DNA from 3 places in the Pseudoalteromonas sp. S554 genome. Region 1 is predicted to be linked to each of the others. Evidence: predicted binding sites of a transcription regulator. Region 1 holds the regulator's gene; each other region holds the start of a gene.
The links. Region 1 encodes sigma-54, which starts transcription at its own class of promoters, with help from an activator protein. Its sites were predicted from a motif close to GTTGGCACGNNNNTNGNNT; they were not measured.
Positions count from the first base shown of each region.

Region 2: the regulator sigma-54 is predicted to act here: its motif matches at 1,249-1,267, upstream of CWB65_RS06110 (YggN family protein).
Region 3: the regulator sigma-54 is predicted to act here: its motif matches at 1,848-1,866, upstream of dps (DNA starvation/stationary phase protection protein Dps).

Region 1 covers NZ_PNDV01000034.1:87,990-91,168, reverse strand. The annotation lists gene rapZ (RNase adapter RapZ) at 1-247, opposite strand, end outside; gene ptsN (PTS IIA-like nitrogen regulatory protein PtsN) at 267-719, opposite strand; gene hpf (ribosome hibernation promoting factor) at 724-1,011, opposite strand; gene CWB65_RS08785 (RNA polymerase factor sigma-54) at 1,038-2,537, opposite strand; gene lptB (LPS export ABC transporter ATP-binding protein) at 2,607-3,179, opposite strand, start outside.
Region 2 covers NZ_PNDV01000024.1:380-3,558, reverse strand. The annotation lists gene CWB65_RS06120 (glutathione peroxidase) at 125-622, shown strand; gene CWB65_RS06115 (PA3496 family putative envelope integrity protein) at 738-923, opposite strand; gene CWB65_RS06110 (YggN family protein) at 1,305-2,102, shown strand; gene CWB65_RS19850 (hypothetical protein) at 2,968-3,108, shown strand.
Region 3 covers NZ_PNDV01000023.1:22,604-25,782, reverse strand. The annotation lists gene CWB65_RS06025 (DUF6515 family protein) at 1-126, shown strand, start outside; gene CWB65_RS06020 (DUF2189 domain-containing protein) at 352-1,131, shown strand; gene CWB65_RS06015 (DUF2237 family protein) at 1,335-1,697, shown strand; gene dps (DNA starvation/stationary phase protection protein Dps) at 1,938-2,453, shown strand; gene CWB65_RS06005 (hypothetical protein) at 2,617-3,179, shown strand, end outside.

The DNA.
Region 1 (3,179 bases):
ACAGCGTTGGTTTTGTAAAACCCGGTAAGTATTCGATGATGTGATTAAATTCATCTTGCTCTTTTGGTAAATTTCGCACATCTATACTAACGGCAATTTTATCGTAGTTATCAGAAACGCTTCTTACCAAAGAAGGTAATAAATTTACTGGAATGTTATCTACGCAATAATAACCTAGATCTTCAACAACGCGCAAAGCAACCGACTTACCAGAACCAGAACGGCCACTTATGATAATCAACTCCATTAATCACCCTTTAAATTTGTTACGATTGGTCAACAATAATTTGATACAACTCAGCATCCGATTTAGCACAGCGAAGCTGCTTACAAAATTCTTTATTTTTTAGTTTATCAGCTATCGTTGCTAGCGTCTTTAAATGCTGTTGGTTATCGCCTTCAGGTACGATGAGTGCAACAAAAATATCAACAGGGCGGTTGTCTATAGCATCAAAATTAATCGGTGTTTCACTAACTAACACCAATGCTAAAGGTTCTTGTGCGCCGCTCATTCGGCCATGTGGAATAGCAATACCTCTTCCTATCCCTGTGCTGCCTAGTTTTTCGCGGGTTAATAAAGCGCCCAAAATATCCTGTTGAGATAAATACGGTAATTTATCGTGAGCCAGCTCGCTAATAAACTCTAAAATTCTTTTTTTACTATTAAAAAGGACCGCAGCTTTACTGCAGTCCTGGCATATAAGTGAACTTAATTTCATCATATTAGTGTCGAGCAAGCTTCTCTTTGTGTTTAATTACTTGACGGTCAAGCTTGTCAATCAATGAATCAATAGCTGCATACATATCTTGATGTTCAGTGGATGCGAATAATTCAGCACCACTTACATGAATAGTTGCTTCTGCTTTTTGATTTAATTTTTCTATATCAAGAATGACATGAACATTATTAATATGATCAGAGTGCCTTTCTAGCTTCGCAAATTTGGTATTTATATAGTCTCTTAATGAATCAGTTAGTTCTACATGACGACCAGTTAAATTTAGTTGCATAAGCATTACCCTCTTTGTTTAGCGTCTTAGATCAGGCTCTTTCGCTGATTTGACGGTGGAATAGCCAGAGATTCGCGATATTTTGCGATTGTACGTCTCGCTACTTTAATTCCTTGCTCAGCCAATATATCCGCAATTTTGCTATCACTCAATGGTTTTGCTGAGTTTTCTGCTGCGATTAATTTTTTAATAAGTGCACGTATTGCCGTAGATGAACATTCTCCACCATTTTCGGTACTAACGTGGCTTGAGAAAAAGTATTTAAGCTCAAATATTCCACGCGGTGTGTGCATATACTTTTGCGTAGTTACGCGCGAAATTGTTGATTCGTGCATTTCTACCATTTCGGCAACATCATTTAAAACCATCGGTTTCATGGCTTCTGGCCCGTGTTCAAAAAAGCCCTGTTGTTGTTTAACAATACAGTTAGTTACTTTTAAAAGTGTATCATTTCTACTTTCTAAGCTTTTTATAAACCATTTAGCTTCTTGTAAATGTGAGCGAATAAATTGACTATCGCCGCTTGATTTAACTGTACGCGACATCGCTGCATATTGGCTGTTTACACGAATTTTTGGCATGCTGTCTGGGTTTAACTCTACAATCCAGCGGCCTTTAATTTTTTTAACTGACACATCAGGTATTACATACTCAGACTCTTCTCGTACTATTGTGTCTGCAGGCTTAGGGTTGAGCGTATGAATAAGTGTCATTACTTCTTTAAGCTCATCTTCTTTGAGCTTCGTTTTTTTCATTAATGTACGGTAGTCACGAGCAGCTAACAAATCAATGTGCTCGGTTAAAATCATTTTTGTTTCATCAATAAAAGGCGTGCCTTTATCAAATTGATTTAACTGAATACACAAACACTCTTGTAAGCTACGTGCCGCAATACCCACTGGGTCAAATAGCTGAATGCGCTTTAATACCGCTTCTATTTCGTCAAGTTCAACCTCAACGTCATCGTCGTTATCTTGATTAAAGCTCTCTAAAATCTCTTCGCAACTGAGTGTCAGTATGCCTGAATCATCCACCGCTTCTACAATAGCAATAGCGATGGCTTCATCTGTAGGGCTAAATGGCGTTAATTGTAATTGCCACATTAAGTATTCGTGAAGCGTTTCAGTTGATGCGCCCTGATATATAGACTCATCTTCAGGCATTGGGCCTGAAGATGATGCAGGGGCTGCACTCATATACTCATCCCAGCTAACATCCATTGCCATGTCGTCACTTACGGTATCTTTAGCAAGCGCTTCACCACTGTCTTGTTCATACTCGCTAGGGGCTTCATCGGCAGATACGGTTACTGTAACTTCATCGTTATCTGCTTTTTGCTCATTTTTGCCCGCAAGATCATCGGCATAGTCTTGCTCCTCAACCTCAAGTAATGGGTTGCTGTCGAGCGCTTCTTGTATTTCTTGCTGAAGATCCAATGTGCTTAATTGCAGCAAGCGAATAGCTTGTTGCAACTGAGGTGTCATTGTAAGTTGCTGGCCCATGCGCAGCTGTAGTGATTGCCTCATGTATCTCTAACAATCCTTTTAAGTTGTTATAGTTAATACTAGCAGATGCTTATAAATAAGGCGTAAATGTTACAGCCTAAATTGCTCGCCTAAATATACATCGCGTACAGTTTTATCATTTAATACGTGTTCAGGGGTACCAGAAGCAATCAGTTCCCCATGAGAAACAATGTAGGCTTTTTCGCAAACATCAAGGGTTTCTCTTACATTGTGGTCTGTTATTAATACGCCAATCCCACGGTTTTTCAGGTGTTCAATAATTTTTTTAATATCTAATACTGAGATAGGGTCAACACCGGCAAATGGTTCGTCTAACAAAATAAACTTTGGATCTGCGGCTAAAGCACGTGCAATCTCCACTCGGCGACGTTCTCCGCCCGATAATGCCATGCCTTTGCTGTCGCGAATGTGTTGAATGCTAAATTCATCTAATAGATTATTCAATGTATCTTCTCTGGCTTGTTTAGTGAGCTCCTTTCGAGTTTCTAAAATAGCCATTAAGTTTTGATACACTGTTAATTTTCTAAATATAGACGACTCTTGTGGTAAGTAGCCAATGCCTAATCTAGCACGACTGTGCATAGGTAAAAGCGTAATATCGTTATCATCGATAGATATTTTGCCTTTGTCGCTAGGGACTAA
Region 2 (3,179 bases), on a different contig from region 1:
AAATTTAGCTCAAACTATACCAAGGCCGTTAGGTCACATATCTCGCGTCACGAATAAACTTTATACTTTATGTAAAACCTTTGCCGCGTTAAAGTATGCCTAACAACAATAATAAGAAGCCACCATGCAAAAATTTCATCAATTAAGCGCAACAAGTCTACAAGGCCAACCTATTAACTTTGATGACTTTGAGGGAAAAGTTGTACTCATTGTTAATACTGCAAGTAAATGCGGATTTACCTACCAGTACACATCTTTACAAGCGCTTCATGAAAAGTACGCCAGTCAAGGACTTGTGATTATAGGCTTTCCGTGCAATCAATTTGGCCAACAAGAGCCTGGAGATGCGTCGCAAATAGAGCAAGGGTGCTTAATAAATTATGGAGTCAGTTTTTTAATAACAGACAAAGTTGATGTGAATGGTAAAAATGCACACCCTGTATTTCGATTTTTAAAGTCAGCATTACCGGGGCTTTTAACTAGAAAAATAAAATGGAATTTCACTAAGTTTTTAATTGCAGCCGATGGCACGCCAATTAAGCGCTATGCCCCTTTTACTAAGCCAGAAAAGATAGAGCTCACTATACAAAAAGCATTAAGTAAGGCTAAAAGCACGCAGTAAAAAGTAATAAAGAGGCTATTAGCCTCTTTATTGCCAATGTAACAACTGCTTAAGCGTACTTGTCTGTGCACTTAGCTGCCGTTATTAATTGGTATTGTATTTATACTAGTGCAATTTAATCAATGTAATCGCTTAAGTCATCTTCGCCTAGATTTTTGCGCAAGCGTTTTTGCTCAAGGTAGTCTTCCAGCTTTTTCTTAACCTTTTGCTTGTTTTTATCGTGTTGATTTCGACCGACCATTTCGTATTCGTCTTCAACAAAATCATCATCTAGCGCATCGTAACTAAATGTCTTACCCACAACCCACTCCATAAAGTGTTTGAGACCAATTACGCTTTAATTAATGTAATTGGTAAATTAAAAAATTTAACACCAATATGCTGTGCAAATTAGCATCAAAGTAAAGCCACAAAGCCATAGTAAATAGCCTTCATGTCATTAATGTGAATAAATAGCGCTAAATTGCAATTGTGGAAAGTGAGAGTTTTTTATCGTATCGATAAATTTTTTTTATAAATTTATATTCGTTGGTGAATTTCACTAAAATATAGTCTAATAATAAAAATAAAACAGACCTTTAAACCCAGAAAAAAACACAAGCCATTGCTTTTGTTGATAAAAAAATAGTGGCACCAAACTTGTTATTAGTTATTTGTTATCAACAAAAAATAGAGTCATCACATGAAAAAATTACTATTAGTTAGCGCATTAATCTGTACACCTGTTGCTATGGCACACAACGATAATGATTCCACAATTTCATTTAGCAACGATCAATGCGACGTAGAGTTTAAAAATGATGTTCGCATCAAGCCAAACGAACTAGAAATTTTTACAGCAAAAAACCAAGCTATGCAATTCAACAGCAATGGCGATTTAATGGTAAATGGTGAGTTTGTAGCGCTTAATAACTCACAACGCCAAGCTCTTACTCAATACTCTGATAGCTTACGTATACAGCTACCCGAAGTCGCTAATATTGCATTAGACGGCGTAAAAATCGCTGGTGTTGCTTTGGAAGAAGTCGGTAATGCTTTTAACATTAATGGCTTAGACGATATGTCATCATTAATGGACGATATACGCGTAGAAGTAGAAAACACGTTTTATCAAGAAGGCACCTTTGTTATGGGCCAGCAAAGTTTTAACCAATTTGGTGAAAACTTTGAGCATCAGTTTGAAAAACAAATAGAAACAGCCGTTGAATCAGCAGTCATGCAATCTATGGGGAGTATCCTGGTCGCGCTTGGATCGGAGTTATTAGGTTCTGGCGGCGATATGGATGCATTCGAAGAACGCATGGAAAATATGGGCGCACAAATTGAAGAAAAAGTAGAGTTACACGCGAACAATTTAGAGCAACGAGCTAATTCGTTATGCGGTAATTTTGCTGAAATTGCAAAACAAGAAGAGCAGCTAGTAACGTTAGTTCCTGAGCTAGATGGTTATCAATTATTTACCTTTAAACACGTTAAATAACCCGCAATTAACTCACTATATTTAACATCCCTTCAGCAGCATTTTATTTTATTGAATGCTGCTTTTTTGTATCTGTTCTGTCTCTTTTTTCTCGTTTATGTTGTTCGGCTCAGAATAAGGGCCATTGGTCTAGTTAGTACTTGCCTAAGTAAACAACTCTATGGCTTTATACAAACATAGACTGCGTTCGTTATTTATCGTTATAAACAATAAAGATAAAAGCAGCGTTTTATGGACATAAATTTAACTCATATGCCCTCCCTGTTTTTGATCACACTAGAGATTTAATTATCCAATTTTTAGTGGCTCAGCAAGACTAAAATATTCAGCAAGCAATTTGCTCCAAAATTTATGCCCTTAGCAAAAAGCTGAGAGGCTCCATCCCCAGTTAGACACGTTTAAACGTAACTAACACTAAAGCGCCTGCCTCATAGCAGGCGCTTTTTATCTATTAGAGAAACACTCTATTAAAAAACCGTATTTTTAAGTCAATTACTATTTTAAATATCAAATTAACGACGATTTTTAATGCACTAAGCATAACCACTAGCTGCTATAAAAAAACCACAAAAATAACAATTAAAAACCAAAATAAAATAATCTGAATAATTACCCATTTAAAATAATCGAATATGCATAAATAAAAAACAAAATCAGTAAAAATACAATTAAAACAATAATATAAAAAGGATCAGGGTGAAATAAAAATTAAAAAACAGAAAAAACACAATTAAACATTTTATTAACAACCACTACTTCAGATAAAAATAACTAATGCCTCATAGGTAATTTTTATCGTTTTATTTTTGTACGCTTTGCATGCAAAATGCGCATGTTTTCAACAGACTTAAACCGGAGCCAAGTGATGAACCCTATAAATACATTAAACCAAACAGCAAACACACAAATTGCAGTTAAACCAACCAACCGAAAAGCAAAAATGCTAGCTAGGCTTAATACCCTTGGTAAAAAATTAGCACTTGGCGGCGCAGCGCAATATAAATAATCACCCAACCATGGTTATTTATTCGGTGCAGCAAACACCCAACCACTAAAAAGTCTCTTTTTTAGCTCCCA
Region 3 (3,179 bases), on a different contig from region 1:
GAACTACCATCGTCAGCTGAGCCAGTTACCATAAACTCTCAGCAATATTTTAAATACAACGATATTTACTTTTTGCCACAAATAAATGGTGATGAGATACAATACCTAGCAATCAGCTTAGGCTGAGCATTATTTAACTACTTAACCTGCCTACAGGTTAAGTAGTACTTTATTAATATTGATTTCAGCAATCCTCCTATAAAATTTCCTTTTGTAATCCCCCCTTCTAAAAACATAAAACGTTTATTTAGTGAACAATTTTAATTTTAGCTCCGTATGTATGTTTAATATTTGTAAATAAAGCGTTTATGACCTAAACCTAAATAGAGGCTTTATAGAGGAGCTCCACTTATGCCTACAACAAAAACAATTGAAAAAAATACCGAATTTGCTCGCTGTATAGAGTGTAACAAAGTAGATACGTTCGCTGCTTTTCACTGGTTAGCACTTGCGTTTAAAGATATGACCCGAGCCCCGTTACTTACTGTAATTTATGGCCTAGTGTTTAGTATTATTCCTGCAGCTATTATCTACTCTGCATTTTTTGCACAAAGCGTATTTGTAATTTTACCCGCCACTGTTGCGTTTGTTTTAATTGGACCCGCTTTCGCAGCCGGCCTATACGACGTAGCATGGGAACTCGAAAAAGGCCACAAACCCACTTTTAGGCATTCGCTAAAGTCGATGTTTAGAAACCCAGTTGGAGAGTGGGGATTTGCAATATTATTACTCGTAATAATGATTGCGTGGATGCGCATTGCCGCCCTTGTTCATGCTCTATACCCTAACTACGCTAACCCAACATTTGAAGAACTGTCAGCATTTTTAACGCTTGGTACAATTGCAGGTGGCGTTTTACTCGTGTCTGTTTTTTCAGTGTCTGCATTTACACCACAAATTATGATGGAAAGACGCGTAGACATAATGACAGCTATCGTCTCATCTATTAACGCCGTTAAAAATAACTTTGCGCCGATGGTTGTTTGGTCAATATGCATTTTCCTAATGGTTGCGCTTGGTTTTGTAACTGGGGCTGTTGGGTTTATTGTGATTATGCCACTACTTAGCTATGCAAGCTGGCACGCATACATTGCAGTAATCAAAACTAAAAAAGCCAGAAAATACGAATAGTTAACAAACTTTAACTTAACTTGTGCCACGATCTAGTGAAACTAGTTTGTGGCACAAATAATACTTTTCCCCTCCTCCCTTCATTTAAATGCCCCGATTTTTTTAAAAAGCCATAATCAAACATCCTCACTTTAGTAGCTATACTTTTTAGCGCCTGATAAAGTAATTTTTACTGTATTAAACATAATGACTTGAGGCACCTAATGGCAAATCAATTTAACGTTCTGGATACCCGGTTACAGTTATGCTGTGGGAATGGCGGGTATACTCGCGAGGGTTTTTGCTATGTACCAGACTCTGATCGCGGTAATCATAGTGTATGTGCAATTATGACCGAAGAATTTTTACAGTTTTCGAAGTCACAAGGTAATGATCTCATAACGCCCAATCCACTTTACGATTTTAAAGGCTTAAAAGCTGGCGACAAATGGTGTTTATGCGCAATAAGATGGCTTCATGCGCAACAAGCAAACGTTGCGCCGCCAGTTATCTTGCAGGCCACTAATAAAAAATCGCTTGAAGTAATACCGCTTGAATTACTAAAGGCACATGAATACACCCGTTAAAAATATTCTAGTTTAGTTTCAGCAAATCTGTTTGGTCTGCAAATTTTACAAAAAGATGCAGACTTTTCATAACCACCTCATATTAATAAAAAACCAAACAAAAGCAAAAACACAAGCGACTGATTTAAAACAATTATATTTAGTTTAACTTTCGGCATATTGATTGCTTCATACAATTATCACGTATTTATTACATTAAAGGACTACGTGAAAATATTAAATAGTTAAGTAGGAGAAGTTATGAGCAATACAAATAAGCAAGCTAAATTTACTGCACCAGGTATGAGCAACGAATCAGCTGAAAAAACTATCGCAGCCTTAGATAACCGCATGGTTGCACTTATAGATCTTCAATTAACACTAAAACATATTCATTGGAATGTTGTTGGTCCTAATTTTATAGGTGTGCATGAAATGCTAGACCCTCAGGTTGAAGCTGTGCGCGAAATGACAGATACAATAGCCGAGCGTATTGCCACTTTAGGCGGCATACCAGTAGGGACACCTAAGTCAATTGTTGACCGCCGTACATGGAACGAATATTCATTAGGTAAAGGACTTGTTACCGAGCATTTAGGCGCGTTAGATAAAGTGTACAACGGCATTAATGCCGATCACCGTAAAGCCATCGAAACGGTATCAGATTTAGACCCAGTATCTGAAGATATGTTAATAAGCCAACTTGCCGATCTTGAGCAATTTCAGTGGTTTGTAAGAGCACACATAGAGTCAGCTACTGGTGAATTAGCGCAATAATACCTTTATTACCTAAGTACCTTAGCCCAGCATTTTTGCTGGGCTTTTTGTTTAAATCATAAAACAAAATATCACTAAGGTATTTGAGCCGTGCAAGAACTTGTGGCATAAGAATTAACCTACTAGTATCAGTAAGTAGTTTTCAATATTGGTACAAATTAGTATGATAAGTTTTAATACCCCTAAACAATTTTGGCTTTTTTCTTTAATCTTTTTATCAGCCTGCGGTTCAGGCAGCAGTAATACCAAAGTTCAGCAATCAAATACAAGTGCCAGTCATACTCCAATTACACAAAACAATATTGAAGGTAATTACAACATTATTATTTATGGCAATAGTCACAGCAGTCAGTTAGGGCGGATCATTGAGCATATAATCGAAAACCAATACCCAGATAAGTCAGTTCAAACAACCACAGTGTCGGGACCTTTTTTAGATAATATTGTGAGTATTAGGGCAAACGTAGACAAACTTAAAAACAAAAATCTAAGCCATGCCATTTTTCAAGGCCAAAAATACTCTCAGTCTGGTTTAACAACTTACCCTACTGATGCCGCTGAGCATTTAATTTCATCAGCCAAGGCACAAAATATCACACCTATTTTATTTCCTGAACATCCACAAAGAGGCAACCCTGAAGAAGGCCAGCGTGTATACGACTTACATTTATCAATAAGCGCTAAACAACCTAGCTGCGTAGCTCCTATTGGCCTTGTTTGGAACAG